3 regions of the Leuconostoc sp. JNUCC 76 genome follow, and region 3 is predicted to be linked to each of the others. Evidence: predicted binding sites of a transcription regulator. Region 3 holds the regulator's gene; each other region holds the start of a gene.
The links. The regulator LexA, encoded in region 3, represses DNA repair genes until DNA is damaged. The targets are predictions, from matches to a motif close to CNAACANNTGTTNG.
Positions count from the first base shown of each region.

Region 1 (10,448 bases), 680 kb from region 3:
ACTAGTTGCTGTTAAACAGCAACAAAGTGTTGCACCGCAACAACCAGTTCAAACTGTTTCTCAACCTCAGCCAGTTGAGGATCAAAGACAAGCAGCAGTCGCACAGCAAGCGGCAGTAACTAACTTAGATTTGATTAAGCGTGTTGCTAATTTGGAGCGTGTGGTGTTTGGTCGCGATCATAATAGTGCTGAATAAATAAAAAGATAATAATTTTGCAAGTATCGGGTAATTGCGCGTTATATTCCTAACGTGAGGAAGGTCCATGCTCGTACACTCTGAGATGGGTGTAGTGTTTGTGCTGGGATAAAAAATAAACCCAGGAACAGTGATGTTACGGCAGTCGAAAGGGCTAAGGCTTAGGCTATGTCTGAATAGGCTCGAAGGTGCCATAGAAACGTATATGCTAGTGAAAGCTAGTATTTGAGACGAGGTAAACCCCACAAACGGGCAACCCAAACTTTTGGTAGGGGCGGCTGGCCTAGTGAAATGAAACGATGGTCGGTATGGTTCGTTTGAACGAACTTAGATAGATGATTACCGAAGGTGTAATGTTACCTGCATTGCACTGGAACAAAACATGGCCTATAGATACTTGCGACAGGTAGACTCGCTTCGGCGAGTTTTTTTGTATAAAAAAACTAGTTATTCAATAGCTTTTGTATATCCACGTTTTTTTATTGTATAAAAATTCAAATCAAGGTAAAATTAGTAATGTTGTTTCACATGAGGAGAAATTAAATGAATAGTATATTAAAAAAAGTATCAATCGTGATAATGACGATTACAATGTTATTGCCATTGTTAGCAGTTTTGCCAACTCATGCTGATGCTGCGACTACGGATCCGGCTCTAACTAAAATCAAGAAAAAGGGTACGTTAGTAATCGGTCTGTCAGCAGATTATGCACCATTTGAGTTCCATGCTACGGTCGACGGACGTGACCAAATTGTTGGTTTTGATGTTGAGATGGCTAAAAAAATTGCTAAGGATCTTGGTGTTAAGCCTGTCATTAAGGAAATGGGATTTGATGGTTTAATCGGTGCCTTGCAAACCGGTAAAATTGATGTCATTATTTCGGGTATCAATGCCACATCAGAACGAGAAAAAGTAGTTGATTTTTCAAACTCATACATGAAGCCTTTACAGACTGTGATGGTTTTGAAAAAAGATGCCTCTAAATATAGTGGCAACTTAAACTCTTTTTCTGGTAAGAAAATTGGTGTACAAAAACAAACTACCCAAGAAACTTATGCTCAAGAAAGTATGAGTGGATCAACAATAGTCAGTCTTCAAAAAGTTCCTGATTTGGTTGCACAATTATCCACTGGTAAAATTGCTGGAATTGTCCTTAATGAGCCAATATCTAAGGCTTATACACAACAAAATAAAGCCTTTAAAATTATTTATCCAAAGCCTTCGTCTGGAGAAGGGGCAGTTTCAATCGCGATGCCTAAAAATTCTCCAGTCCTGAAAGCCAAAATTAACAAGTCACTTGGTAACATCATTAAGTCAGGCGAATTAGAAGCTTATCAAAAAAGAGCTAATAAGCTAATGTTTGCCGATCAAAGCTTCTGGGCTAAATATGGTAATCTGTTTGTTAAGGGGACATTGTTGACGCTTGCCTTAGCTGCAGTGGCGGTAGTTTTGGGTATCGTGCTTGGCACAGTCTTTGCCTTATTCAAGTTGTCTCCCAATGCCATTTTGAGAATTATTGGTAATATTTATGTTGAGTATGTTCGTGGCACGCCGTTGCTAGTACAAGCGTTTATGGTGTTTTTCGGTACGCAAGTGATTGGATTGAACTTATCAGCTTTTGCTGCCGGTGCTCTGGCAATGGGACTTAATTCAGCCGCTTATGTTGCTGAAATCATTCGTTCAGGAATCAACTCTGTTGATTTTGGACAAACGGAGGCATCGCGTTCACTTGGCTTGTCAAAAGGCAAGACAATGCGATATGTCATATTACCACAAGCGGTTAAAAACATTTTACCTGCTCTGGGTAATGAATTTGTGACAATTATTAAAGAAGGTTCAGTTGTTTCTGTTATTGGTGTTGGTGAATTGATGTTCCAAACTGGTGTCGTTCAAGGGGCTAGTTTCAAACCATTTTTCCCATTAGTTATTGCATCATTGATTTATTTCGTTTTGACGTTTGGAATTAGTCGCTCATTGGGTTACGCCGAAAAACGTATGAATCGTAGTTCACGATAATTTAATTTAATGCAAGTAAAAAAGGACGCATCTGTCAATGATGCATCCTTTTTTTGTTATTCAAATAATACGCGAACACCTTCTGGAACTGTGAAGTCTTTTTGGAGTAGTGATAATTCGCCGGACTCGTCATTACGAGCGTACAATGACACGTTATCGGTATCTTGATTAGCAACTACTAAGAATTGTTCAGATTTGTCCCAATTCATGTCTCTTGGGAATTCTCCTTCAGTACTGATTAATTGAATACGTTCAATTTCAGATCCAAGATTAGTTGTTTTGAAGACTGCGACTGAGTTATTACAACGATTTGAAACATATATGAAGCGACCATCTTTACTGATGCGGATTGCAGCAGCTCCGTTATGTGCTGTCCAATCTGATGGTATAGTTGGTGCTGTCTGGACGTGTTCAAAAGAACCATCTTCACTGTTGTATTTCAAAACACTGAGTAGACTTGATAATTCACCGAGGAGGTAAGCATACTGACCATCTGGCGAGAACCGAATGTGACGAGGCCCAAAGCCATCTTCTGCTTTGAAACGAGCAGCTTCCGCTAACTTGCCATTGTCTGATACGTCAAAAGTAATAACTTCATCTGTACCTAAATCAACTGCAACTAAACGGTTGTCAGGCGTTAAATTGCTAAAGTGAATATGTGAAGATCCTTGTTCAGGACGCGGACCTGATCCTTCATTTTGCCAAGTATCGGTTAATGTCAAATTACCATCATCGTTAATTCGGTAAACTTCAACAGTTCCACGGTGATAATAACCTGCATAAACAAATTGACGATCTTCATCAACACCAATATATGCCGGCGCTGAACCTTCACTTAATTGTGCATCAATCTCAGCAAGGGGTCGAACGGAATTATCAAATGTAACAACACCACCTTGACCATCACGGTTCTCAACCGCATAGACTTTGTTGGCTTTTGATATTGCCAAATAAGTTGGATTTGTCAAACCACCAACGAATGTGGAGTTTTGTAATAATTTTTTTTCTGTATCAAGCTCAGCTTCATATATACCTTTTGAAACGTGCTTTGTATACGTACCAAATAGAATTTTATAGACTGCCATTATATAGTAGCTCCTTTGAATGTCTGTTTTAATTATACTTGTATGTAAGCATTTACACAAATAGAATTTTTAGCCTTAGTTAATTATCACATCATCGTAAAAATATTGCAAAGTAACAGCCATTCATAATTCTATGGTAAAATAATTACAATTGTATAGCATGAGAAGGGGAGTTTTTATGAAAAAACCAGAGCAACAGTCATGGTATAGTCGTTGGTTTTCTGGCAATGACTTGTTAAATGGTCTGATTGTAATTTTATTAGTTTTGCTAATCATTTTTTTGGCTTGGCAAGTACGTTTTTTGTTTGAACCAATTCGTGCATTATTTACAGCCGTCGGTGCACCAATAATAATAAGCGGTGTGTTGTATTATTTGCTGAGCCCGATTGTCGGTCTTCTGGAAAAATACGTGCATTTACCAAGAAATTTATCGATTGGTGTGGTCTTGATTGTCTTATTAGCTATCATTGGAGTAGCCATTGCTGCTATTGTCATGGTATTGCGCAATCAAGTCATTCAATTTATCGATAACTGGCCAAATTACTGGAAAACCAGCGAAGCTTTTATTAATGAGACTTTTGCCAGTGAACAATTTAAATTTATCAGAGATTATTTGAATCATACGAATTCTGATCTTAATCAGAATGTATTAGATTGGAGCAAAAAGTATTTGACGAGCGGGGTTGCAGGTATCAGTTCATTTGCATCAATCCTTACATCAATTGGTGTGACAATTGTTTCAACACCGTTTATTCTTTATTATATGCTGTTAGATGGACACAAATTTTCGTCATTTGTTTCTAGTAAGTTTCCAAATAACTCACAATTATCAGTACGCTATTTATTAACAGAAATTAGTAAGCAAATCGCTCAATATATTCGTGGACAACTTGGCGTTGCACTCGCTGTAATGATTATGTTTTCCATAGGGTATACCGTTATTGGTTTACCGTACGGCATATTATTAGCGCTGATGGCAGGTTTCTTTAACTTAATCCCGTATGTTGGATCAATTATTGCGCAAGTACCAGTTTTCATAGTAGCGCTGATTGCTGGTGGTCCAAAAATGCTAATATTAGCTATTATCGTGCTAGCTTTTGAACAACCAATTGAAGCACACGTTATTTCACCAAAAATTCTCGGGGAGGCGTTATCAATTCACCCTGTTACTGTTATCGTTGTGTTATTGAGCAGCGGACATATTTTTGGTGTATTAGGTATTGTGTTGGCGGTGCCATCGTATGCAGTAGCTAAAGTATTTGTTACGCACATCTATGATTGGTGGCGTGCAAACTCAGATTTATTTGAAGTAGAGGAAGTAGCTGAAAAATGACGAATCACATTGTTTTATTTGAACCTTTAATGCCTGCTAATACGGGGAATATTGCTCGTACGACTGCTGGGACAGATGCAGTTTTACATTTAATAGAACCGTTGGGGTTTGAACTGGATGACAAACACGTTAAACGTGCTGGGTTAGATTATTGGGATCATGTAAAGTTGGTGAAACACCCAAGCTTACCTGATTTTCTAGACACTTTAACAGAAAAAGACAACTTATACTTGGTTTCCAAATTTGCTAATCAAGACTACACACAGCCTAATTACGCACAAGATGATACTGACAACTACTTCTTGTTTGGGAAAGAAACCACAGGGCTACCAGAAGTATTTATGCGTCAAAATCCAGAGAAAGCTATTCGTATCCCACAAGATGATTCACATGTTCGTTCGTTGAATTTATCGAATACTGTCGCAATTGTACTTTATGAAGCATTGCGCCAGCAATCTTTTTCAAATTTAGAAACAACTCACACATATGAGCAAGATAAACTGAAATAAACGGTTGACAGATATAAATTTCCCTGATAAACTAATATAGTTGTTTCGTTACAACGAACAACTATTGACCATGGCTCGTTGGTCAAGTGGCTAAGACGCTGCCCTTTCACGGCGGAATCGAGAGTTCGATTCTCTCACGAGCTACTAAAAAGCGCAACTCTGGTTGCGTTTTTTTGTGTTTAAAAATTAAATTTTTGAAATAGAGTTAAGCAAAGCTTAAGAATTCGATGTGAACGTTTGTTCGTGTTTTAAAAATGATAAAATAAAGTGTTAGAATGAACTGACTAAGAGGTGGAACTTTGGCGACAAGAAAGACTACACAAAGACGGCGTACAACACGTGGTAAAAATAGTAAAAAAAAGAACCCTTTAGTTCAAAACCTATGTTTTTTGGGTGGTATTGTTTTAGGTATACTAGGGATATTTAAGCTTGGTATATTAGGGGTATTTATCGCTGATATTTTCCGTTTTTTCTTTGGAAACATGTATCTTGTGATTTTAATACCTATGACATTATTTTTAGGATACTATTTTATTACTCGAAAAACACCCAAAATAGCAACTCATTTTTGGGTCGGTGCCTTTATGATGTTTATTGCTGTTGAGACAATTTCATCATTGTTATTTTTTGAATACACACTAAAAAATGCAGATGGATACGTTGGCGAAGTGGTGCGGTTAATTAGTCAAGATTTTGTCAATCAATCAGCAAACACACCAGTTGGCGGTGGTATAATCGGTGCGGCATTGTATCATTTACTGTTTATGTTAATGTCTAGCATTGGCACGTGGATTGTAACAGTAATCTTATTATTCAGTGGTATTGCAATCTTTTTCCGTATTCCGGCTCGTGACATTGTTCAGCAAGGCGTTGAAAAAGCTCATGAAGGAGTTACCTATATTCAGGAAAAACGAGCTAACGAAAAGCCAACCCGACAATCGTTTTTCAAACGTGATCGACACAAGAAAGATATTACTGATTATGGAGATGATCCATTAGGTGTGAGCCAAGATAATAGCTTGTCGTCAGATGCTGTCCCTAAAATAGAAAAAGATGTCAATGAACCAAGTGCTCAAGAGAATTTCAATGAACCTGAAATTAAATGGAATGGTCCTATAGCACCCCAACCAACAAAAAAGTCACCCAAAAAACAAGCCGAGAAGACTTCTGTTAGTGATAGCGAAGTTTCTACAAATATGTTGGAAAAAGAAAATCCGGATTACCAGTTACCAACTGCTGACCTATTGACGCAATTAGCGCCTACAGACCAAACAAAAGAGTTTAAAGGTTTAACTGACAAATCACGTCTTGTTCATGATACGCTACAAAGCTTTGGTGTTGAGGCGGAAGTGACCAGTGTTTCATTAGGACCTACGGTAACGCAATATGAGTTAAAACCAGGGCAAGGCGTTAAGGTGAATCGAATTGCTAATCTATCGGATGATTTAGCATTGGCATTAGCTGCAAAATCAATACGAATTGAGGCGCCAATCCCCGGTAAACCCTATGTTGGTATAGAGGTTCCTAATGATACTCAGGCAACTGTTGGATTCCGGGACATGATTGAGAATGCGCCATTTGATGATAATCCGCTTAATGTGCCACTTGGCCGAGATGTAACAGGAAATATTATCATGGCAGACTTATCGGCTATGCCTCATTTGCTTATTGCTGGATCGACTGGATCTGGAAAATCAGTAGGGCTTAATGGTATTATTGTATCTATCCTTTTGCGTGCAAAACCTAATGAAGTTAAATTAATGATGGTTGATCCAAAGGTTGTTGAGCTATCTATTTATAATGGGATCCCACACCTGTTGACACCAGTTGTTTCGGAGCCACGCAAAGCAGCGAAGTCTTTGCAAAAAGTTGTTGACGAGATGGAAAATCGCTACAAGCTTTTAGCTCAATTTGGAAAACGTAATATTGGTGAATACAATGCGGCGGTTGAAAAGCAGAACGCTGAAGCCAAGGAAACAGATCAACCAATTATGCAACCAATGCCATATATTGTCGCCATTGTAGATGAATTCGCTGACTTAATGAGTACGGTGGGCAATGAAATTGAAGTTTCTATCGCGCGCCTTGGTGCTAAAGCTCGTGCAGCCGGTATTCACATGATTTTGGCCACACAGCGACCAGATGTTAAAGTGATTAACGGTACTATAAAAAGTAATATTCCTGGTAGAATTGCTTTTAGAACAGCCTCTGGAATTGATTCACGTACTATCCTAGACAGTAATGGTGCTGAGAAGCTACTCGGAAAAGGGGATATGATTTTTGCACCGCCCGGTAAGCCGACACAACGTGTTCAAGGTGCATTTATTAGTAATACTGATGTGACTAATATTGTTGAATTTGTTAAATCGCAACAAGAGGTTCAGTATTCCGATGCAATGACTGTTACAGATGAAGAAATTGCTCAAGATAACTCCGAAAATGCTGATGGAAATAGTGATGATGAGTTATTCCAAGAAGCTTTGCAATTTGTTATTGAACAACAAAAAGCCTCAACATCACTGTTACAACGTCGCTTCAGGATTGGTTATAATCGAGCCGCACGATTAATTGATGATTTGGAATCGGGCGGTTACATTGGTCCAGCAGACGGATCACGGCCAAGACACGTCAATATTTCAGATGGTAGTTCTGGAATAGAAAGTTAGCATTAGTTTCAAACTCAGTAGTATGATTATATTTTTTGAGTATAATTAAATGATTAAGCAAATAGGAGAATAATAAAAATGGCACTTACAAAAAATCAAATTGCTGCGCTACAAAATGTTTTTGATAATGGTATTTTAGATCATGATGCCGAGGCATTAGAAGCGCTAAAGATTGTATTGGCAGATTTAAAAAAATAATTGCAACGCAGCAAAAAAAATGTTATGATGTTTCTCAGAAACATTGATAAGGACAACTCGAATGTTATGCACTTAAAGAGAGCTCATGTTTGGTGAAAATGGGCAGTGCACACATAAGAGACTACCTTTGAGTGGTGATTTAGTATTTTTAAATGAAAAGTTACCCGGGTGATACCGTTATATATCATTTGAGAGAAATAGGAATTTTTCCTGTTTTTAAACTTGGGTGGTACCGCGGTAAAACGTCCCTTTAGATCGAATAAGGATCTAAAGAGACGTTTTTTGTTTTATTAATGTAAAAAATTGGGATGGAATTTGAAAGGAAAATAATATGGCAGAAATCAGTCTTACATTTCCAGACGGCGCTGTTAAGAAGTTTGATGAGGGCATCAAACCAATTGAGGTTGCTGCAAGTATTTCAAAGTCATTGGCAAAGAAGTCAGTGTCAGGAAAAATAAATGGTTCATATATTGGTATGAATGATGTTATTACTGAAAGTGGCGATTTTCAACTAATCACTACATCAGATAGCGAAGCATTAGATCTACTTCGTCACTCAGCATCTCATTTATTAGCACAAGCATTAAAGCGAATTCCAAAATTTGCTAACATTCATTTTGGAGTTGGTCCTTTTATTGAAAATGGCTTCTATTACGACACGGATAATGGGGCTGGTAATCAAGTATCAATCGAAGATTTCCCTGAAATCGAGGCGATGATGCACAAAATTGTGAAAGAAGATCTACCTATTCTTTCTCGTGAAATCACACGTGATGAAGCATTAGAAATGTTTGCTGATGATCCATATAAAGTTGAGTTAGTCAACGATTTACCAGCCGATGAAAAGATTACAATTGCTGTTCAAGGAGATCATATTGAACTTGATAAGGGTGGTCTGGTGCCCTCAACAGGTTGGATTAAGCATTTCAAGCTTACTTCAGTGGCTGGTGCTTACTGGCGTGGAAATTCAAGCAACCCAATGATGCAACGAGTATATGGAACAGCCTTTTGGAAAGCAGCTGACGTTGAAGCAGAAATTGCTCGTCGTGAAGAAGCCAAGGAACGTGATCATCGTGTCATTGGACGAGATCTTGATTTATTCTTTACTAGTCAAGAAGTTGGTTCAGGATTACCAGTTTGGCTGCCAAATGGTGCAACAATCCGTCGCCAAGTTGAAAGATATATTACAGATAAAGAGCTGTCAAATGGTTACCAGCACGTTTACACACCAGTATTGTCTAATTTGAACTTATATAAGACATCTGGTCACTGGGAGCATTATCGTGAAGATATGTTTCCACCAATGGATATGGGGGATGGCGAATTTTTGGAATTACGTCCAATGAATTGCCCATCACATATCATGGTATTTAATCATAAGCCACGTTCATACCGTGAATTACCAATGCGTATTGCTGAATTGGGAATGATGCATCGTTATGAAAAGTCTGGTGCTTTGACAGGGCTATCACGTGTTCGTGAGATGACGTTGAATGATGGCCATACGTTCGTTGAACCAGAAAAGTTAGAAGAAGAGTTTAAGTCTATCTTGACAATGATGATGGGCGTTTATCGTGACTTCAACATTAAAGATTATCGTTTCCGTCTGTCTTATCGTGATCCCAAAAATACAGAAAAGTATTTTGATGATGATGAAATGTGGGAAAAGTCACAAAAGCAATTGAAAACAGCAATGGACGATCTTGGTCTTGATTATTTCGAGGCTGAAGGTGAAGCTGCCTTTTATGGTCCAAAGTTAGACGTTCAAACAAAGACAGCCTTAGGTAATGAAGAAACATTATCTACGATTCAATTAGACTTTTTGTTGCCAGAACGATTTGATTTGAAATATATTGGTCGTGATGGGCTTGATAATCATCGTCCAGTGATGTTACATCGTGGTATTGTTGGTACGATGGAACGTTTCACAGCTTACTTAATTGAGATGTACAAGGGTGCATTCCCAACATGGTTGTCTCCTTTACAAGTGCAGATTATTCCTGTTAATTTAGGTGCTCACGGAGATTATGCAAATAATGTCCAACAGAAATTGCAAGATGCGGGATTACGCGCTAATGTTGAAACAAAAGATGCTAAGATGGGCTACCTCATTCGTGAAGCACAGACAAATAAAATACCATATACTTTGGTTCTTGGTGATTCAGAAGTGGATACTGATACAGTTACAGTTCGTAAATATGGTGAAGCAAAAACAATTACAATGTCATTTAATGAATTCCAAAACTTGATTTTATCTGATGTTGCCAATTATTCACGTGAATCCGAACCAGCAAAATAAAAATAGCTTGTTAAAAGAAATTATACTATACCATTTGTAGGTATATTTGTACAAAGCAAAGCACCCTGAGATTATCGAAGGGTGCTTTGCAATAGGAAAGGAAAATTTTTAATATTATGTCCGATTCAAAAGGCGACAGTAATCTT
Region 1 covers NZ_CM132206.1:603,626-614,073, forward strand. Annotated here, with positions in the region: gene JNUCC76_RS03175 (DivIVA domain-containing protein) at 1-196, shown strand, start outside; RNA gene rnpB (RNase P RNA component class B) at 219-591, shown strand; gene JNUCC76_RS03185 (ABC transporter substrate-binding protein/permease) at 740-2,212, shown strand; gene JNUCC76_RS03190 (lactonase family protein) at 2,269-3,297, opposite strand; gene JNUCC76_RS03195 (AI-2E family transporter) at 3,476-4,630, shown strand; gene JNUCC76_RS03200 (tRNA (cytidine(34)-2'-O)-methyltransferase) at 4,627-5,139, shown strand; tRNA gene JNUCC76_RS03205 (tRNA-Glu) at 5,212-5,283, shown strand; gene JNUCC76_RS03210 (FtsK/SpoIIIE family DNA translocase) at 5,439-7,805, shown strand; T-box leader at 8,038-8,256, shown strand; gene thrS (threonine--tRNA ligase) at 8,335-10,302, shown strand; gene JNUCC76_RS03220 (amino acid permease) at 10,419-10,448, shown strand, end outside.
Region 1: a site for LexA is predicted at 5,370-5,383, ahead of JNUCC76_RS03210 (FtsK/SpoIIIE family DNA translocase). Genes of this name have one in related genera too.

Region 2 (10,448 bases), 160 kb from region 3:
GTGCAGCTTCATTATGGTCAACTAAAACAACTGTTTCCGTATCGGCCTCAGAAATTACACGAAGCGGCTTAACTTTAAAGTAATCTAACGCGAATTGCGTTTCAGCGTTGGGCTCACCTTGCGCGACTGCTTCTGTATCTTGACCTTGTTGGTTCAATAAATAACTTGCAGCGATTGCTGATGCGATTGTATCTGTATCTGGGTTCTTGTGCCCAAAAACTAAAGTCTTAGCCATTAGTTTATCTCCTAGCATTTTATATTTTTATTTTAACAAAAAATAATCATTTTGTCTCAGAAATTGTTAGCGGTTTTATAATCCACGGTTCGCCATTTTTATCGATGTCAACGACGTATTGTCCATTGCCAATACGTTGTGATTCATGATAATCACTTAATTGTAATTCTTGAATTTGATAACGCTTGGTCAAAATAGAAAGTGCTTTCACATTGCTATCAAATATTGTCGCTGTGGCAACTTTATAAGCTACAGTTTTCTTTTGTGTGAAAACGAGAACACCTTTATTACCACGTTTTGAGTGGTTAATTAACGATACTGGCATATACTTAAATGCGCCATTTTCAGCAACAATAGCAACACTTTGTTTATCATCGGTAATAAACAAGGCAGCTTTAATCGTGTCATCATCGCGTAAATCCATTGCCTTGACTCCAGCGGTACGGGAACCAATTTCTGGCACCTCTTTTATCGCGTATCGTAAACCAACACCGTTATGGGACAATAAGAGCACATTTTGGCGCTCAACTTTTTGGAAATACGCAACATTAACAACGTAGCTCATATCTTTTTTGAGCTTAATGGCCATCGAAGATTTCTTTTTATAAGCTTTGGGAACTATATCTACTAAAGTAGTTTGTTTAATAAATCCGTCATTTGAAACTATTGTAAATGCGCCACCTTGTTCGAGATTATCAACAGCAATAGCTTTAATCACAACCTCGTCTTTATCCCAGTTCGATAGTTGCTGTGAAAAATGTTCCCCAGTATCTTTCCATTTTGTATCAGGTAATTCATGAACCGGTCGATAAATCACATTTCCCTTATTGGTAAACATAAACAAATGATTTGTGGTGTTTAGGGTTCCTTGGAAAACAACTAAATCATCTTCTGCCAGACCATTTTCATTATCCGAAGCTTTAAAGGAACGCAAAGATGCACGCTTATAGTAACCATTACGTGACACTAACACTTGAACATCTTCTTCAGCAATCGTTACTGCTGTATCAATTACCAAATTCTCAACTTCTGCTTCAATAACACTGCGGCGTGGTGAAGAATAGGCCTTAGTAATTGCCTTAATTTCTTCGCGAATAACATCTTTCAATGCTGACTCTTCGTGAATAATTTGGTTCAAACGATTAATTTTATCATTCAACTGGGAGAACTCTTCTTCTAATTGCGTCACATCTGTGTTGGTCAATCGATACAATTGCAACGTGACAATGGCTTCAGCTTGTGCTTGTGTAAACTCAAAACGATTAATTAAGTTTTGCGTAGCGTCTTTACGATTCTTAGACGCTCGAATGGTAGCAACCACTTCATCCAATATAGAAAGCATACGGATTAAGCCTTCAACAATATGTTGCCGTGCTTGGGCTTTGGCCAATTCATATGCTGATCGCTTTAATACAACCTCTCTTCGGAACGAAAGGAAAGCTTCTAAACCAGCCTTCAAGCCAACGTGTACTGGTCGTTGATCATGAATAGCAACCATATTGAAGTTATAAGATATCTGCAAATCAGTTTTTTTGAACAAATAAGTTAAAATACCATTGGCATTTGCTTCTTTAGATAATTCAATAACAATAGACATCCCTTCGCGATCGGATTCATCGCGGACTTCTGAAATGCCGGTCACCTCTTTATTTAATCGGATGGCGTCAATTTTTGATACCAAATTTGACTTAACAACCTCATAAGGCAGCTCAGTAATTTCAATTTTTTTCTTGCCAGCGCGAAGATCAGATATTTCTGTCTTAGCACGCACAACGATTTTACCGCGTCCTGTTTTGTACGCTTTTTTTATACCATCAAGTCCCTGAACAATACCACCAGTCGGAAAATCAGGGCCTTTTACATAACGCATTAATTGCGATAAAGTAGCGGCTGGATGATCAAGTAAATAAATTAATGCGGAATTGATTTCTTTCAAATTATGGGGCGGAATCTCTGTTGCATATCCCGCCGAAATACCAGTTGCACCGTTAATAAAAAGACTAGGGATACGGGAAGGTAAAACTGTTGGCTCATAAGTTGTGTCATCAAAGTTCAAAACCATATCCACAGTTTCTTGCCCCAAATCAGCCATCATTTCACCAGCAATTTTAGATAATCGCGCTTCAGTATAACGCATTGCTGCAGCAGGATCATTGTCCACTGAACCATTATTACCGTTCATGTCTATCAGTGGCTCACGAACTTTCCAATCCTGCGATAAACGCACCATGGCTTCATAAATTGATGAATCACCATGCGGATGAAAATTACCCATTACGTTACCAACAGATTTTGCTGATTTACGATATGGATGGTCATAGGTGTTTCCATCCTGATCCATTGCAAACAAAATACGCCGTTGCACTGGCTTCAATCCGTCTCGAATGTCTGGCAAAGCACGTTCTTGAATTATATATTTTGAATAGCGCCCAAAGCGCTCCCCCATCACTGCTTCAAGTGAGAGTTCGGTTATACGATCTGCCATCTAAGTGCGGTTCTCCTTGATTAAAACATCTATAAAATTACTAATTACAAATAAATGTCATAAAAAGTTTAATTTTAAATATTAAGTAATAACCTAACCATAATTTGAATGGTTAGCTGTTTTTATCTAGTGACAAGTGAAATCAATCGTCACCATTCTGCCAAGTCTTAATGACTGGTACACTTTTTTGTTCTTTAAACTTTGTACCTGTTTCATGATTGCGCGCTTTTTCAAAAACATGACTAGACTTTGTGTCATCCCCATCAACTGTGTCCAGAATTGACCCGGCTTCATCCAATGTAAAGTGAACATTGGCTTCAATCCATTCACGTCGCGGATCAACTTTATCACCCATCAACGTAGTGACACGTTTTTCAGCTAACACAGCGTCATCAATTTTAACACGTATTAATGTTCTTGATTCAGGGTCCATTGTTGTTTCCCATAACAATGGCGCATTCATCTCACCAAGTCCCTTGAAACGTGTTAATTCATAACGCGCATCACTCTGACTCGTAATTGATTCTAACTCAGCATTAGTCCAAGCAAATTGGTCTTCCATTTTCTTGGAAGAGTACTTGACGCGGTATAATGGTGGTAAGGCTATGTAGACACGTCCAGCTTCAATTAATGGCCGCATGTACTTATAAAAGAATGTTAGTAGTAAGGTTTGAATGTGCGCGCCATCATCATCGGCATCTGTCATAATAATAATTTTGTTAAATGACGCATCTTCAACTTTAAAATCAGTTCCAACACCGCCACCAATAGCATAAATTAATGTTGATATTTCTTCATTTTTTAAAATATCTGCTAACTTAGCTTTTTCAGTGTTTAGTACTTTTCCACGTAGTGGCAAAATGGCTTGGAATTTACGGTCACGGCCTTGCTTTGCAGAGCCCCCAGCTGAATCACCCTCGACTAAAAAGAGTTCATTTTTATCAGCATTTTTAGACTGGGCAGGTGCTAACTTACCGGAAAGCAAACGATCTTTCGCCCCTTTAGTTTTACCAGTGCGACTTTCGTCACGAGCGCGACGGGCGGCTTCTCGAGCTTCTCGAGCGCGAAGTGCCTTACGGATTAAATTTTGTCCGAAGTCACCATTTTCCATTAAGAAGCGTCCAAGAGTTTCATTAACAACAGAGTCAACAATACCACGTGCCTCTGGCGTTCCTAATTTATCTTTTGTCTGTCCCTCAAACTGCAAAAACTGTTCTGGAACACGCAATGAAATAACAGCTGATAATCCTTCACGGACATCCGTACCTTCTAAGTTTTTATCTTTATCTTTTAGTAAGTTCACTTTTCGTGCATATTCATTAAAAGCCTTTGTCCACGCAGTTCGGAAACCAACTTCGTGGGTTCCACCATCCTGTGTACGGACATTGTTAACAAATGAAAGAAGTGTTTCAGAGTAACCATCATTGTACTGCGCTGCAACATCAACAACAATACCCTCTTGTTCACCCTCAAAGGTCATAACTGGTCCGATAGTTTCTTTGTCTTCGTTCAGAAAACCAACAAATGCTTCAAGACCTTTTTCATAATGATATTCTTCAACACGAATTGGATCAACTCTTTCGTCGGTTAACGTAAATTTAACACCACTCATCAAGAATGACGATTCACGCAAACGTTCTGCTAAAATATCAAATTTATACACTGTAGCACTAAAAATTGTCGCATCTGGCTTGAAAGTAACCGTTGTCCCTGTTGGTTCCTTAGTTTTACCTAAATCTCGTAAGGTACCAACTGGATTACCACCATTCACGAATTCTTCTTGCCACTTATGACCTTCGCGAACAATGGTTACCGTTAAACTCTCCGACAATGCATTAACAACAGAAGAGCCAACACCGTGTAACCCACCTGAAGTCGCATAGCCACCTTGCCCAAACTTTCCGCCGGCATGTAAAACTGTTAAAATAACTTCTGGTGTAGGTTTACCAGACTCATGCATACCAATTGGCATCCCGCGACCAAAGTCTTGTACAGTGATGGCGTTGTTATCATGTATCGTAACGCGAATTTCATTTCCATAGCCACCAAGCGCTTCATCGACAGCATTGTCAACGATTTCATAGACTAAGTGGTGCAAACCACGGCCATCTGTTGAACCGATATACATTCCTGGACGTTTACGAACGGCCTCAAGTCCTTCTAAAATTTTTATTGAATCTGAATCATAATGATTTTTTTCTGGCATATTAATCTATCCTTCGATACACGAACCAGTGTTCGTGCGCTAATGTCAATCTATTTTATCATAGATGAAAATCTTGTTTCTGACAAGTGTCAATATTTTATTTTCAATAAGTTATGCCATATACTACTTAAATATATGGTAAACTTGTACTTACTTTTATATTAAAGGGGTTTTTATGTTTACTACTATATTAATGTTTGTACTCTCTTACTTGATTGGATCTCTGGTACCAGGATTTTGGGTAGGTAAAATATTTTACCATAAAGATATTCGCGATGAGGGATCAGGTAACATTGGTACCACCAATTCATTCCGTGTTTTAGGTATTCGAGCTGGCATAACTGTGCTAGCACTTGATATGCTTAAAGGTACGGCAGCAGGTTTGCTTCCCTTATTATTCCATAGTAGCATTAATCCAATGTTAGTGGGTATTGGTGCTATACTGGGACACACGTTCTCTATCTGGATTGGCTTTAAAGGTGGTAAAGCAGTTGCTACCTCAGCTGGTGTATTACTTGCATATAATCCCATATTCTTCATCATCATTATTAGTATTTTCATTATTTTATTATCAATCAGTTCAATGGTATCTCTGAGCTCTATGATCAGTTTCTCATGTGCCGTCCTAATATCACTATACTATCATGATTGGATACTAACGATAGTTGCTAGCATATTGACCATTTTTGTTTTCTACCGCCATCGTACAAATATTTCCCGAATCAGAAATGGTACAGAAAGTACTATACCATTTGGCTGGTATTATAACCACAAGAAAAGCGCTCATTGAGCGCTTTTTGTGTCAAATAAAATTGTCACCGGTCCATCGTTTGTTAAGCTAACTTGCATATCTGCTCCAAATTCTCCAGTTTCAACCTGTAATCCACTTTTTCTTAATGCCGCATTGAATTGGTCATACAAAACAGTCGCAAATTCTGGTGCCCCTGCTTTGGTAAAACTTGGACGATTTCCCTTTTTAGTATCAGCAAACAACGTAAACTGTGAGATAGATAAAATAGCACCCGAAACATCTTCGATACTAAGATTCATGCGGCCACTTTCATCTTCAAAAATTCTTAAATTATGTATTTTCCGAACTAAATAATCTATATCTACTTGCTCGTCACCATCAGCAACGCCAACTAACAATAAATATCCTTTGTTAATTGCTCCTTTTACTTGGTCGTCAATTTTAACACTAGCTTTGCTTACGCGTTGCAATACAACTTTCATGCTATCTCCATTCTAAAAATACATTTATTTGCTAACATCATACGTGAAAAACGATATCCTATCAAGGACTTTCAAACGTCTTTCAGTTTTTAACACAATTTTTATCATAAAAAGCCTCAAAATTTTTCACTTGAGGCTTACCAATATATTTTGACATATCTTAATGAAATGTACGTTCCACATCGTATACTGCTGGTAGGTTGTTTAGAGAATCCATAATTGCTGTCAGCTGTTCTGAATTTTTGACACCAATTGATAGAGAAACTTGCGCCATTCCGTTTTTTGTCACATGACCGTTAACAGAATTAACATAGCGAGTTCGTCCATTAACACTACGAAGTACATCGTTTAGCAATCCACCGCGATTTTCACCATGCACAGTCAAATCAGCATCATAATTAGGTTTTGACCCATTTTCATCTTCCCACTGTACATCCACAAGACGTTGTCCTTGAAGCTGAGCAGCTCGAATATTTGGGCACCCCACACGATGAACAGAAATACCACGTCCTTTTGTGATATAACCTTTAACATCGTCTCCTGGAACTGGCGTACAACATCGACCTAAACGTACTAATAAATTATCCACTCCTGCAATAACAATGTCATCAGCCGTTGATTTTTGTCGTTTGGTGAAAGCTGTTTCGTCACGAGTAATTTCGTGGCCTTCCTCCAGCATTTCACGTTGCAATTCTGCTGTAGCAGCTTCTTCATTAGCCTCACGTATTTTTTCGGTTAATTTATTAACCACACCAGGTACAGCAATATCGCCAAAGCCTATTGCTGCCAACATATCATCTGGCGTATGATAATGCATCTTATCTGCGGTTTCTTGAATATTTTCTGGCGTCAGAATATCAGAAGGATTGAAATTATTGTCTCTCAAATTTTTTGATAACAATTCACGTGCTGCTGTGATGTTGTCTTCCCTATCCAACTGCTTAAAATACTGCTTAATTTTGTTTCGTGCTCGGCGTGTTGAAACAATCTCTAACCAGTCACGGCTTGGTTTAGCATTAGCAGAAGTGATAATTTCTATAATATCACCAGTTTTTATTTTATAATCCAGTGGTACAATTCGACCATTTATTTTTGCACCCGTTGTTTTAATCCCGATATTTGTATGGATTGAAAACGCCATATCCAATGGTCCAGCACCTTTAGCCAGTTCGAACACATCACCACGAGGTGTAAACGCATAAACACGATCAGAAAACAAATCTCCCGTTACACCATCCATAAAGTCTTCGGCATTTTTGGCATTTTCTTGCAGTTCTAATATGCCTTGGATGACATTTAAAGCTTGCTGACTGTTATCATCAACATTTGCCTCTTTATTTGAGCCCCGATTTTTTTTATATGCCCAATGTGCAGCCACTCCATATTCAGCCACTTCATGCATATGATGCGTACGAATTTGCACTTCCAATGGACGTCCGTCAGGACCAATAACTGTAGTATGTAAGCTTTGATATCCGTTCGCTTTTGGCAAAGCAATATAATCTTTAAAACGGCCAGGAATCGGTGTCCATTTTGAATGTATTGCTCCTAATACAGCATAAGTGTCCGGAATCGAATTCGTTAATACGCGAACAGCCAACAAATCATAAATTTCTTCAAAAGCCTTATGTTTATCCACCATTTTTCGATAAATTGAATAAATATGCTTTGGACGACCATACACATCAACATGACTTAATTCAAGATCTTTTATCGCACCATTAATCTGGTCAACTGCTTCCTGTACGTAGCTAATTCGTTCTTCGCGCTTCATATTCATCAGTGAAGCAATATGATAATATTGCTCGGGATCAATATAACTTAACGATAAGTCTTCAAGTTCCCACTTAATCGTACTAATACCAAGGCGGTCAGCCAGTGGCGCGTAGATTTCCAATGTTTCTTTTGCAATGCGCTTTTGTTTTTCTTCACGTAAAGCGCCTAAAGTACGCATATTGTGCAAACGGTCGGCTAACTTAACAATAATCACACGTATGTCTTTTGACATAGCTAAAAGCAACTTGCGATGGTTTTCTGCAAGCTGTTCTTGTGAACTTTGATATTGAATTTTACTAATTTTTGTTACACCATCAATAATTTGGGCAATTGTTTCTCCAAAATTATCTCGAACATCCTGTAACGTAGCCGTCGTATCCTCAACAACATCATGAAGATAGCCTGAAATAACCGTTGCCGTATCCATCTTCAGTTCTGCCAAAATACCAGCAACTTGAATTGGATGAATAATATATGGTTCCCCAGACTTACGCTTCTGCTCCTTGTGCAACTCTGACGCCCATTCGTAGGCTTTTTTAACATTTTTTGTATCTGATTCAGACATGTATTGTCCGACCATCTCAAGGACTTCCGGTCCTGTATAATGCTTTGTCTTTGCCATATTTTAGCGTATAATGTGTGACCATTTATCGATGTTTCAGTGCTTGATACACTACTGTCTTAGGAAGCTGTATCCACTGATTTCAAAGATGCCGCACACAATTCCCTTCATGGATTCCGGAGAGTACAAAATCACTTATCAAAGCGATTTGCACCTTATTAACGCTTTACAATGCGTACTCTCATTATAAGCAAAATTTAATTTTTTCACAAGCCACGTTTAAATTTGTGCACAAGTGGGTCATAAGCGCTAAAATTAAATAATAAACTTTACTTGTTTAATTATTTAAAAATAGGGAGATAACGTGACTAGTCATGCCAAAAAATCAAGAAAATTCTCTTTGGAAACGTAACGTATTGGTCCTTTGGTTTGGTGTGTTTATGACAGGAATCGCTCTGAGTGAAGTCATGCCATTCCTTTCTTTATACATTGACACCTTAGGCCATTTTAGTAAAAATCAGCTAACATTTTATTCTGGGGCAATTTTCTCTGTTTCATTTTTAGTTATGGCGATTGTGTCCCCCTTATGGGGAAAGCTCGCCGATAGAAAAGGCCGCAAATTAATGATGCTTCGTGCTGCGCTCGGCATGGCGATTATCCTATTTTTAATGGGATATGTCACCAATGTTTGGCAATTATTCATTCTTCGTGCCCTTCAAGGTGCCACGGGTGGTTATATTTCCAATTCGAATGCCCTAATTGCCACACAAACCCCGAAAGAACACGCCGGTCATGCACTTGGCATCTTGGTAACTGGTATGACAGCTGGTAATTTACTTGGTCCACTATTTGGTGGTACTTTAGCTTCAGTCGTTTCATATCGGATGTCTTTTCATATCACCGGTATCATTTTATTTTTGGTATTCATACTGACCATGTTTTTTGTTAAAGAAGAACCTCACGAAGCCCCATCTGATTCAAATCCAACTTCAACAGCTGATCTCTGGCACGCACTACCCAACAAACAACTAATTTTTGGGCTATTTATTACTACAATGTTAGTGCAAACTGTCAATACCTCCATCAATCCCATCATCAGTCTATTTGTCCGTGAGTTAACAAACAACAGTAACAACACTACCTTTCTTGCTGGTGTTGTTGCAGCAATGCCTGGTATTGCAACAGTTTTTGCAGCGCCACAGTTTGGAAAAATTGGTGACCGCGTGGGTACACACAGAATGATAAAAATTGGTTTTTGTATTGCTATCGCTGCATTAGTTCCAACAGCATTTGTGACAAGTGTCTTCATGCTAATGGTATTTCGATTTATTATTGGTATTAGTGATGCTACCATGTTGCCAGCTGTGCAAACCTTACTATCTAAAAATTCCCCCTCAGCAATGACTGGACGAATCTTCAGCTATAATCAAAGTTTCCAATCAATCGGAAGTGTCATGGGCCCAATGTTTGGTGCCTTAGTAGCCAGTGTATTTGATTATCGAGGTATTTTTATTTTCAGTGCTTTGCTAATTGTATTAAATGCTATCTTGTTTAACTTTAACACCAAATCTTTGAGAAAATAAGCATACAAAAAGGATGAACTTTATGATTCATCCTTTTTGTATGCTTCAAGTTTGTTCAAGTCAACAGTTGCTTCGGTCCATCTTTGTAATGGCACATAATCGTGGCGCTTATTAAAAGATAATTTTTCTTGTGTTAGCACAGCAATACTTTGATTATTTTCTGTCAAAAATACTTGCCCAATATGTTTGTACTTTCCCTTTGTATGTTTTCCAGTTCGCCACCTGTGCAAAGTCGCGCCATCTTTAGGAACATAGTTTCCAGACAAATCCTGCTCAACTACAATACCTGTAAACAAATGTGTTTCATATTTGTCTTTACTCATAATATTTGATGCCCACTCCTAATTCAAATCTTGTACCGTCAATAG
Region 2 covers NZ_CM132206.1:1,443,636-1,454,083, forward strand. Annotated here, with positions in the region: gene JNUCC76_RS07325 (manganese-dependent inorganic pyrophosphatase) at 1-235, opposite strand, end outside; gene parC (DNA topoisomerase IV subunit A) at 282-2,720, opposite strand; gene parE (DNA topoisomerase IV subunit B) at 2,863-4,926, opposite strand; gene plsY (glycerol-3-phosphate 1-O-acyltransferase PlsY) at 5,102-5,716, shown strand; gene dtd (D-aminoacyl-tRNA deacylase) at 5,710-6,159, opposite strand; gene JNUCC76_RS07350 (RelA/SpoT family protein) at 6,320-8,557, opposite strand; gene JNUCC76_RS07355 (multidrug efflux MFS transporter) at 8,872-10,080, shown strand; gene JNUCC76_RS07360 (DUF7671 family protein) at 10,101-10,403, opposite strand; gene JNUCC76_RS07365 (carbamoyl phosphate synthase preATP-grasp domain-containing protein) at 10,396-10,448, opposite strand, start outside.
Region 2: a site for LexA is predicted at 4,948-4,961, ahead of parE (DNA topoisomerase IV subunit B). Genes of this name have one in related genera too.

Region 3 (10,448 bases):
TAATGGCTTCTATTAAAACCATATTGGCTTCGCGGTTCGCCTTTCCATAAACAAATTGGACTCTTTTAATCATGAGCTTTCGTGCAGCAAATGCTGCGAATATATCTGCTAGTCTTTCCGGCCGGTGTACCATATAGACCTTGCCATTATTTTTCAGGAGTTTATTGGTAATTTGAGCCAACTCAGGTAGGTTAATCATCAACTCGTGGCGCGCAATTTCATAATGTTTATCAACATTAGTCTTAGTAGTTTCATTTAATGGGAAATAAGGTGGATTAGTCAGAACAGTTTCAACAGATCCAGGTTGAATTTCATTAAATATATCTTTCATGTCAGCTTGAATGACTGAAACACGTTCATGTAAATTGTTCAGCTCAATGCTACGTTGTGCCATTTCAGCTAGTTCTGGTTGTATCTCGACTAACTTGATTTCCCCAGACACTTTTGGGGCGTAAAAAAGGCCAACTGCGCCAGTACCTGATCCCAAATCTACAGATAGCCCTTTACCTTTTCCCTTTACATCAGCAAAATGTGCTAATAAGATTGCATCTAAGGAATAGGAAAACATGTCTGGATTCTGGATAATATTAATGTTTTGTGATGGAAGGCCATCGATACGTTCATTTGCTTTAAGAACTGGTTGTGTCATTTGCGTTTCTCTCTGTTTATCTGTAAAATTGAAATGATTAATTTATGAGGTAAATAAATATGAAATTCTATGATTTTTTACGCGGCATTGCTGTTGCTTTAATATGGGCAGTTACTGGCCGCATTAAATACATGAATCGCGACAGAATACCCCAAAACGATAACTATGTGCTAGTTGGCCCACACCGCACTTGGTGGGATCCAGTATGGTATGCCGTGGCGGCCTACCCAAAACACTTTATTTTCATGGCAAAAATTGAGTTATTTAAATTCAAGCCACTTGCATGGTTAATTAAATCAGCCGGCGCATTCCCAGTTGATCGTGAAAATGTTGGCCCAAGCGTCATCAAAATTCCTGTACGCGAATTAAAAGATGGCAATCGCTCTTTAATAATGTTTCCTTCTGGTTCTAGACACAGTGATGATTTAAAATCAGGTTCCATTTTAATTGCACGAATGGCTGGAAAAACTATCGTACCAGCTGTCTATCAAGGCCCTGTTAAGTTCAGCCATCTTTTTAAACGTAATAATACCACAGTTAATTTCGGAGAACCAATTGTTATTGATAGAAAAGATCGTTTAAATAAAGAAAACATCGCCAAGTATACTGAGATGATGCAAACAGCTTTTGATGAACTCGATGTCGAAGTTGATCCTTCTTGGAAATATATAGATCCTAAACGTTTAGAAAAAAAATAAGCCACTCGGCTTATTTTTTTTGTGAGTTGGCACTTTGTTGCTTCATTTGAGCCATCATTTGGTTCAATTTCTTTTGAGATGGTTTTTGTCCCATTGACATCATCATTGATTTCATCATTTCTTCTGAAATAGGTGGGTTTTTTGCAAGATAATTCTTCATTGAATTACGTGCCAAGAAAAAGCCACCGACCAAACCAATAACTAAAGTTAACACTGCAATCAAAATTGCTAGCCATGTGCTAATCATGCATATTCTCCTTACTAAAATGTCTGATAGTTATTATAGCACAGCCAGCAAAGGCGTGCTATAATAACTTGCAGAGTTAACGTTTTCAATATGAACCGTTTTGTTCGTTACAAAAATAAATAACACAAATTTTTATTATTTATTTAATATTAGGTTGAATTTTGACAAAAATAACGAACAAACGTTTGATTTGTTCGTGTTTTTCCGTTATACTAATGATAGTAAATTTAACAAGTAGGAAACCCATCATGGCAATTACACAAGAAAGCAAACAAATTCAAGTGCTTCGATTTATTCATGAAGCACAATCAGAAAATGGTTACCCACCAACTGTCCGAGAAATTGGTGAAGCTGTTGGATTATCTTCTTCTTCAACTATTCACGGTCACATCGAACGTCTGGTAAAAAAAGGTTATCTTTTAAAAGATGCTTCTAAACCAAGAGCTCGCGCGATTGAAGTAACCGATATTGGTTTAGAGATGCTTGGCATTTCAACAACACCCGGAAAAATTCCGGTACTTGGAATGGTTACAGCGGGCACACCAATTTTGGCAGTGGAAGAAGAAGCAACCGAATTTTTCCCTATTCCAGATAATTTAATGCAATTTGATGGTGATTTATTCATGCTTAATGTCCATGGTGATTCAATGATTAACATTGGCATCCTAGATGGGGACAAAGTTATCGTACGTAAGCAAGAGAATGCTGATAATGGTGATGTTGTTGTCGCTATGAATGATAGCAATGAAGCGACAGTTAAGCGGTTTTTCCGTGAAGCCGATCATTATCGCTTACAACCTGAAAATAACAGCATGGCACCAATTATCTTGCAAAAAGTCTCTATTTTAGGAAAAGTTATCGGACTATATCGCGACGCTATTTATTAAAAACCAAGTAAAAAGGCTCATCTCTGATGAGCCTTTTTATTATGCTTGCCAAGAATTTGGATTTTTCTTCCAGTTTTGTAAGGTTTCCACTTGTGATTTATCGAGATCTCCACGCTTTACAGCTGTTTCAATGAGTTGTGAGTATGTTGTTAGTGAGTTAAATGTTAGTCCTGCTTCATCAAAGTTTTTTTGACCAGCTGGCAATTCATAAGAGAATATAGAAACAACGCCAAGTACACTTGCTCCCTCATTACGTACCGCATTTACTGCAGCCAACACAGACCCCCCTGTTGATATCAAATCATCAATCAGAACGACTTTACGATTTTTTACCAAGGCGCCTTCTGTTTGACGACCTGCCCCGTGATCTTTAGGTTTTGAACGTACATAGATCATTGGCTTATTTAATTCTTCAGCTACCCAAGCTGAATGAGGAATACCTGCAGTAGCCACGCCACCAATAATTTCAACGTCACCATACTCTTTTTTTATTAATTCAGACAACCCCTTATAAATATTTTGACGTACCGAAGGGAAACCAATGGTCATCCGATTATCTGTATAGATTGGACTCTTTATACCCGATGCCCACGTGAAAGGTTCTTCTGGTGAAAATTTTACGGCACCAATTTCAAGTAAATCATTAGCTACTTGTTGTTTATAGTCTGTCATTTATTTTCTCCATTCATTGACAACACGTTGATATGCAGCTACTGGGTTAGTTGATTGTGTAATTGATCGACCAACAACTAATCCAGTTGAATTCAACTTCTTGGCTTCCGCTGGCGTAGTCACACGCACTTGATCTCCAGCTGCGTCACCAGCTAAACGAATACCAGGTGTAATACGTAAAAATCGGTCATTCGTGTGTGACTTGATTAAACTAGCCTCCAAAGGTGAACTAATTGTCCCGTCTATGCCCGCCGAGTAAGCAAGCTTAGCCAAATGTGCAACACTTTCTTCAATAGTTGCTGTGGTTAATTGTATCTCTTGTACCTCAGCTTCAGAAAAAGAAGTTAGCTGCGTCACTGCAAGTAATTTTAATGCGTCACTCTTATTGGCAACAGCTGCTTCCAACATTCTTTTCCCTCCAGCTGCATGCAAAGTTAAATATTGTACATCTAGTTTTGATATATTAGCGACTGCACGACCAACAGTATTTGGAATATCGTAAAGTTTTAAATCTAAGAAAATCGTATAGCCCAATGCACGTAGTTCTGTGATGAACTCTGGTCCCGTACGATAAAAAAGCTCCATACCGATTTTCAATGCTGGCTGTTCCACTAGATCTGAAAAAGGCTCCAAAAATTTGCAAGTAGTGGTTGCATCGGGAAAGTCCAAAGCAATAAAGACTGGCTGTTCTGTCATTATGATCCTCCTATGTACATAAGCCGAAGCTTATTTGAAAAAGTTTAGTGCATTTCTTTCACTGTAAAACTGCGCGACTCTAATACTTCTAAGAAGGCACTAACTGTGTCTAAGGCAGTAAACAAAGGCACGGCATTTTCAATTGCAGCATTTCTAATCAAACGGCCATCGCTTTCAGCACGGTCATCTGCTTGAGTTGTGTTAATAACAACCTGTACTTTTTGTTGACGCAGTGCTGCAACTGCATTATTATCTGATTCCGAAATTTTATCGAGTACTTCCACAGGCAAGTCATTGTCTGACAAGTAAGCACCCGTACCGGCAGTTGCAAACAAAGCAAATCCCAAATCATTGAATCTCTTTGCTAATTCGAGCGCCTCTTCTTTGTCATCATCAGCAACTGTGAACAAGACATTGCCGTAACGTGGTACTTTGATGTTAGAAGCAATAAAGGCCTTATACAACGCCTTGGATAGGTTAATATCTGACCCCATGACTTCACCAGTAGACTTCATTTCTGGGCCGAGCAAAGAATCAACGTCGGGCAACTTTGTGAACGAGAATATTGGTGCTTTAACGTGCACCATATCATCGTTAGGAACAAGTCCCGTCTCAAATCCCATTTCCGACAATTTTTCACCTAACATAACTCTTGTTGCTAATTGAGCGAGCGGAAGATGCGTGACTTTCGATATGAAAGGTACTGTACGTGATGCACGTGGATTTACTTCGATAACATATGCAGTATTTTCATGGATAACAAACTGCACGTTCATCAATCCTATTGTATTCATAGCTTTAGCCAAATTAATAGAGGCTTGCACCATTTCATCTTGAACCTTTTGTGACAAGTATTGTGGTGGATAAACTGACATGGAATCTCCTGAGTGGACCCCTGCCCGTTCAATATGTTCCATAATACCTGGGATTACAGCTGTCTCACCATCTGACAAAACGTCTACTTCTGCTTCTTGTCCCACTAAGTACGAATCAATCAATACCGGATGATCATTTGAAACCTTGACCGCACGCTGCATGTAGTCCTGGAGTTCATCGTCAGAAGAAACAATTTCCATTGCTCGACCACCCAAAACATATGAAGGACGAATCAATACGGGATATCCAATAGATTGTGCAGCTGCTAATGCACCGTCTACTGTGGTTGCTGTTTTACCAACAGGTTGTGGTAAAGCAAGTTCTTTTATGACCTGATCAAATGCTTCACGATCTTCGGCACGATTTAGATCCTCTACAGAGGTTCCCAAAATGTTTACACCATTGTCTATCAAAGGTTGAGCTAAATTAATTGCAGTTTGTCCGCCGAATTGAACAACTACACCGACCGGATTCTCTAGATCAATTACATTGAGAACATCTTCCAAGGTAAGTGGTTCAAAATACAATTTATCTGAGATAGAGAAATCCGTTGAAACGGTTTCTGGATTTGAATTCATAATAATCGCTTCATATCCAGCCCGTTGAATAGCCTTAACAGCATGAACAGTTGCATAATCAAATTCAACACCTTGCCCGATGCGAATCGGTCCAGAACCTAGTACAAGTACCGATTTTTTTGTACTAATAATCGATTCATTTTCCTGTTCATAGGTTGCATAATAATACGGTGTTGCCGATTCAAATTCTGCTGCAACAGTATCAACCATTTTGTAAACTGGTTTAATTTTTTTATCTTTGCGCAGTTTTCTAATATCAGCAACTGTCTTGCTCCAGATTTTAGCAATTGTTTCGTCAGCAAAGCCATTCTTTTTAGCATATTGCAACTGATCAATATCTCCAACATGATTGGCAAGATCTTGTTCAATTTCGATAACATGCAATACTTTATCCAAGAAAAATTCATCGATTAGTGTTTTATCATGAATAGTTTCAATCGAAACACCTCGGCGCAATAAATCAGCAATCATAAACAAACGATCATCTCGAGCGGGCATTAATGCTGCTAACAGTTCGTCCTCTGAAAGATCCTTATAGGTTATATCATCTAAACCAACAGCTCCAATTTCCAGTGAGCGAACAGCCTTTAACATAGCTTCTTCCATATTGCGGCCGATAGCCATCACTTCACCAGTTGCCTTCATTTGTGTGCCTAGGCGACGATCAGCTGTTGAAAATTTGTCAAATGGCCAGCGTGGAATTTTAAATACAACATAATCTAATGCTGGTTCAAACTCTGCCTTTGTAGTACCTGTTACTGGATTGATAATCTCATCAAGTGTTAAACCAACGGCAATTTTTGCAGCCATTTTGGCAATCGGATATCCAGTCGCTTTTGAAGCTAACGCAGAAGACCGACTGACACGTGGGTTGACTTCAATAATATAATATCGATATGAATCAGGATCGAGTGCCATTTGAATATTGACACCACCCTCAATTTTCAAAGCACGAATAATTTTCAATGCAGCATCACGCATCATTTGAACTTCACGATCAGACAGTGTTTGAACTGGAGCAGTCACAATCGAGTCTCCAGTATGAATACCAACTGGGTCAAAGTTTTCCATTGAAGCAACAACCAATGCGTTGTCATTAGCGTCACGCATTACTTCAAATTCAATCTCTTTATAACCTGCAATCGAACGTTCAATCAACACTTGTGTTACTGGAGAAAGTTCTAATCCATTAGCCGTAATTTCCGAAAGTTCTTTATGCGTTTGAGCAATACCTCCGCCGGTACCACCTAAAGTGTAGGCTGGACGAACAATTACTGGGTAACCATGTGTGTCAGCAAAATTAAGTGATTCTTCTAAAGTAGTTGCAATAATGGACTCTGGAATAGGCTCATTCAAACGTTCCATCAAGGCTTTAAATTCTTCACGATCTTCGGCCTCTTCGATTGCTGATAGCTTAGTTCCAAGTAACTCGATATTGAGTTCATCCAAAATTCCCGCTTCGGAAAGGTCTTTAGCCATATTTAATCCAGTTTGACCACCTAGCGTTGGCAAAATAGCATCTGGACGCTCTTTACGTAAAATACGTTCAATGAAGTCAATTGACAAAGGCTCAATGTATACCTTGTCAGCAATTTCAGCGTCAGTCATAATCGTTGCCGGATTAGAATTTACTAAAATAACATGATACCCTTCTTCCTTTAAAGAGAGCGCAGCTTGTGTGCCAGAATAATCAAATTCGGCTGCTTGACCGATAACAATTGGTCCAGAACCAATCACTAATATTTTACTAATGTCTTGACGTTTAGGCATTTGTAATCTCCTTCTTTGAATCAGATATCATATCCAAAAATTCATCAAATAAATACTCAGCATCGTGTGGACCAGGTGCTGCATCTGGGTGGAATTGAACAGAGAAAGCATTGTAGCCTTTTAGACGAACACCTTCAACAGTCTGATCATTAATTTCTTCGTGTGTCACAACTAGATTAGTTTTCTCTAAGCTTGCTCGTTCTACTGCATAACCGTGATTTTGTGACGTAAAGTCTAATCTTGCTTTGGAAATCGTGCGCACGGCATGATTAAAGCCACGATGACCAAATTTCATTTTGTAAGTTTCTGCGCCATTAGCGATTGCGAACAGTTGATGTCCCAAGCAAATGCCCATTAGTGGCAAATGCTTTTGTAGCTTCTGAATTGTTGGAATTGCATAATTTACATCTTTGGGATCACCAGGTCCATTCGACAGTAAGATACCGTCAGGGTTCGCTGCCAAGACTGTTTCTGCATCCACATTAGCAGGAAATACCATCACGTTAACACCGCGCTTGGCAAGCGAGCGAAGAATTGAATTTTTCAGTCCAAAATCAATAAGCGCAATCGATACACCATCAGTTGGGTTCTGATACTGTGTCTTTGTTGTTGCATCTGCAACCATTGTTTTTGATGTTTCAAATGCTTTTAGTCTCGCAATGACTTCATCCGTTATTTCATCAACAAGCGCTGCTTTCATGGAACCCTGATTACGTAACTCTTTTGTTAAAGCACGTGTATCAATGCCCGTTATGCCAGGCATTCCAGTTTTTTCTGCCCATTCTGGCAAACTCATCATTTTGCGCCAATTACTTGGTCGTCGAGCAATTTCGTGCACTACAACCGCAGATGCAGCTGGGCGCAAACTTTCAAAGTCATCACGGTTAACCCCGTAATTACCGATTAGTGGGTAAGTAAATACAATAATTTCACCTCGGTATGATAAATCTGTAATCGACTCTTGATAGCCGGACATACCAGTATTAAAAACTAACTCTGCCATAATATCAACATCAGCACCAAAAGCTTCCCCTTCATATACTGATCCATTTTCTAATAATAAGTAGCGTTTTTTCATTTTACGTTATCCTTATATACAATTTCACCGTCAACCCATGTGGCCAGTGTTTTTCCATACACTTCCCATCCAATAAATGGTGAGTTTTTTCCCATCGATTCAAAGCTCTCGGTATCTATTACATAGTTATTCTCTAGATCAAACAGAGCGAGGTCTGCTCGCGCACCTTCTTCGATATTAGTGGGCGCCTGCAATTGGAACGCACTGACTGGAGCAGAGACCATTCGCTCAAGCAAAGTTTCTAGAGTCATCACACCATTTTTAACCAAATAAGTATAAAGCAGTTGGAAACTCGTTTCGATTCCGGTAATGCCAAATGGTGCCTCTCGGAAAGACTTCTGTTTCTCTTCTTTTCCATGTGGCGCATGATCAGTAGCAACCATATCGATGGTTCCATCCAACAATCCAGCAATAACTGCTTCACGATCTCTCTGAGTTCGTAGTGGTGGATTCATTTTGAACATTGCATTATCAGAATTGATATCTTCTTCTGATAATAATAAGTGATGCGGAGAAACCTCTGCAGTAACATGAACACCTTCATGTTTAGCAATTCGCACCAATTCAACCGATTCCTTAGTTGAAATATGCGCAACATGATAATGAACGCCAGTAACTTTAGCTAGTACCAAATCTCGAGCAAGTTGTGAACTTTCCGCCAATCCTGTAATTCCTGGTAATTCTAATTTTGTTGATGCTTTCCCCTCATTCATGACACCATCATGAACCAGCGTGTCGTCTTCCAAATGCGCGGCTAAAGGTTTGTTAGCCGATGCAGCGGCGACCATTGCTTGGAGCATAGTATTTGCTGTCTGTACCCCTTTACCATCATTTGTGAATGCTTTGGCCCCAGCTGCTGACATCCCTTTAATATTGGTTACTTGAGTTGACGTCAAGTTATTTGAGATGGCCCCGTACTGTTCAATATGAATCACACCATTTTGTTTATTTCGTGCAATTTGATTCGTTATCTTTTCTTCATTGTCAGGAACTGGATTTAAGTTAGGCATAGCAATCACAGTCGTAAACCCACCGCGTGCAGCCGCCTTAGATCCGCTATTAATCGTCTCCTTATACTCAAAACCAGGCTCACGAAAATGTACGTGCACATCTACTAATCCCGTTGAAAGAAAGGCTCCTTTGGCATCAAAAGTAGTGGCTGCATTACTTTCAAGATGATCACTAATCTTTTGAATGATTCCTTTATCAATTAAAATATCTCGAGGAATGAGTTGATTGTTCCATAAAATTTTAGCATTTTTTATTAGTTGCATTTACTTACTCCGTAACGTATTCTAAAATGGCCATTCGTGCATAAACGCCATTAGTCATCTGATCAAATATGCGCGATTTTGGTGCTTCAACTAAATCATCAGCAATCTCAACGTCTCGATTAACTGGGGCCGGATGCATAATAATACTATTCTCTTTCAAATTTTCATAACGTGATTCAGTCAAACCATACACTTCATGATACTTTTTTGCCGAAAAATTTTGATTTTCAGTATGTGTAATTCGTTCATGCTGTACTCTAAGAAACATCACAACATCTTGTTCCGACCAACCAACATCAAGGTCCACATGTTCGCCAAATGAATCAAAATCAACTGGTTGCCAGTCTTTTGGTCCACTGAATGTCACTGTTGCGCCAAGCTTGTTGAGTATCTCTGCATTTGAACGCGCTACTCGTGAATGTGCTAGGTCTCCAATAATTCGAACCTTCAAACCTTCAAAATGCCCAAATTCTTGATAAATTGTCACTAAATCTAACAAACTTTGTGAAGGGTGTTGGCCGCTGCCGTCCCCCGCATTTACAAGTTGTGGAATTGCATGCCCTTCACTCCGTAAGACGTTTTCATACCATGAATTTTGAGAGTGACGAATTACTGCAACATCCACACCAATCGCTTTAAGTGTTTTTAATGTATCAACCAAACTCTCTCCTTTTGTCATTGAACTAGTTTGAGGGTCGATTTGTATCTGTTTCCAATTAAGTTGATTCTCTGCCATTTGGAAACTACTATGCGTTCTCGTTGAATTTTCAAAAAATAAATTTACAGCCGTTATCGATTTTGTTTTAGGTTGCTCACCTGATTTTAACGCCAACGCACGTTGTATTAAGTGTAGCACGTCGTTTTTATTAATTGCATTTATATTCAAATAATTTCGCATATTACCCTTCTTTATACAAAAAACCAAGCGATCTGAGCGACCGCTTGGTTCTAGAAAATGAGGGTAAAAGTGTACACTTCACCAAAAGTATCTAAAGCCTTGCAAGTCTCTCTGGACCTGATTAA
Region 3 covers NZ_CM132206.1:1,287,557-1,298,004, forward strand. Annotated here, with positions in the region: gene JNUCC76_RS06490 (tRNA1(Val) (adenine(37)-N6)-methyltransferase) at 1-649, opposite strand, end outside; gene JNUCC76_RS06495 (lysophospholipid acyltransferase family protein) at 709-1,347, shown strand; gene JNUCC76_RS06500 (YneF family protein) at 1,358-1,594, opposite strand; gene lexA (transcriptional repressor LexA) at 1,843-2,481, shown strand; gene pyrE (orotate phosphoribosyltransferase) at 2,521-3,153, opposite strand; gene pyrF (orotidine-5'-phosphate decarboxylase) at 3,154-3,849, opposite strand; gene carB (carbamoyl-phosphate synthase large subunit) at 3,894-7,073, opposite strand; gene JNUCC76_RS06525 (carbamoyl phosphate synthase small subunit) at 7,066-8,151, opposite strand; gene pyrC (dihydroorotase) at 8,148-9,425, opposite strand; gene JNUCC76_RS06535 (aspartate carbamoyltransferase catalytic subunit) at 9,430-10,323, opposite strand.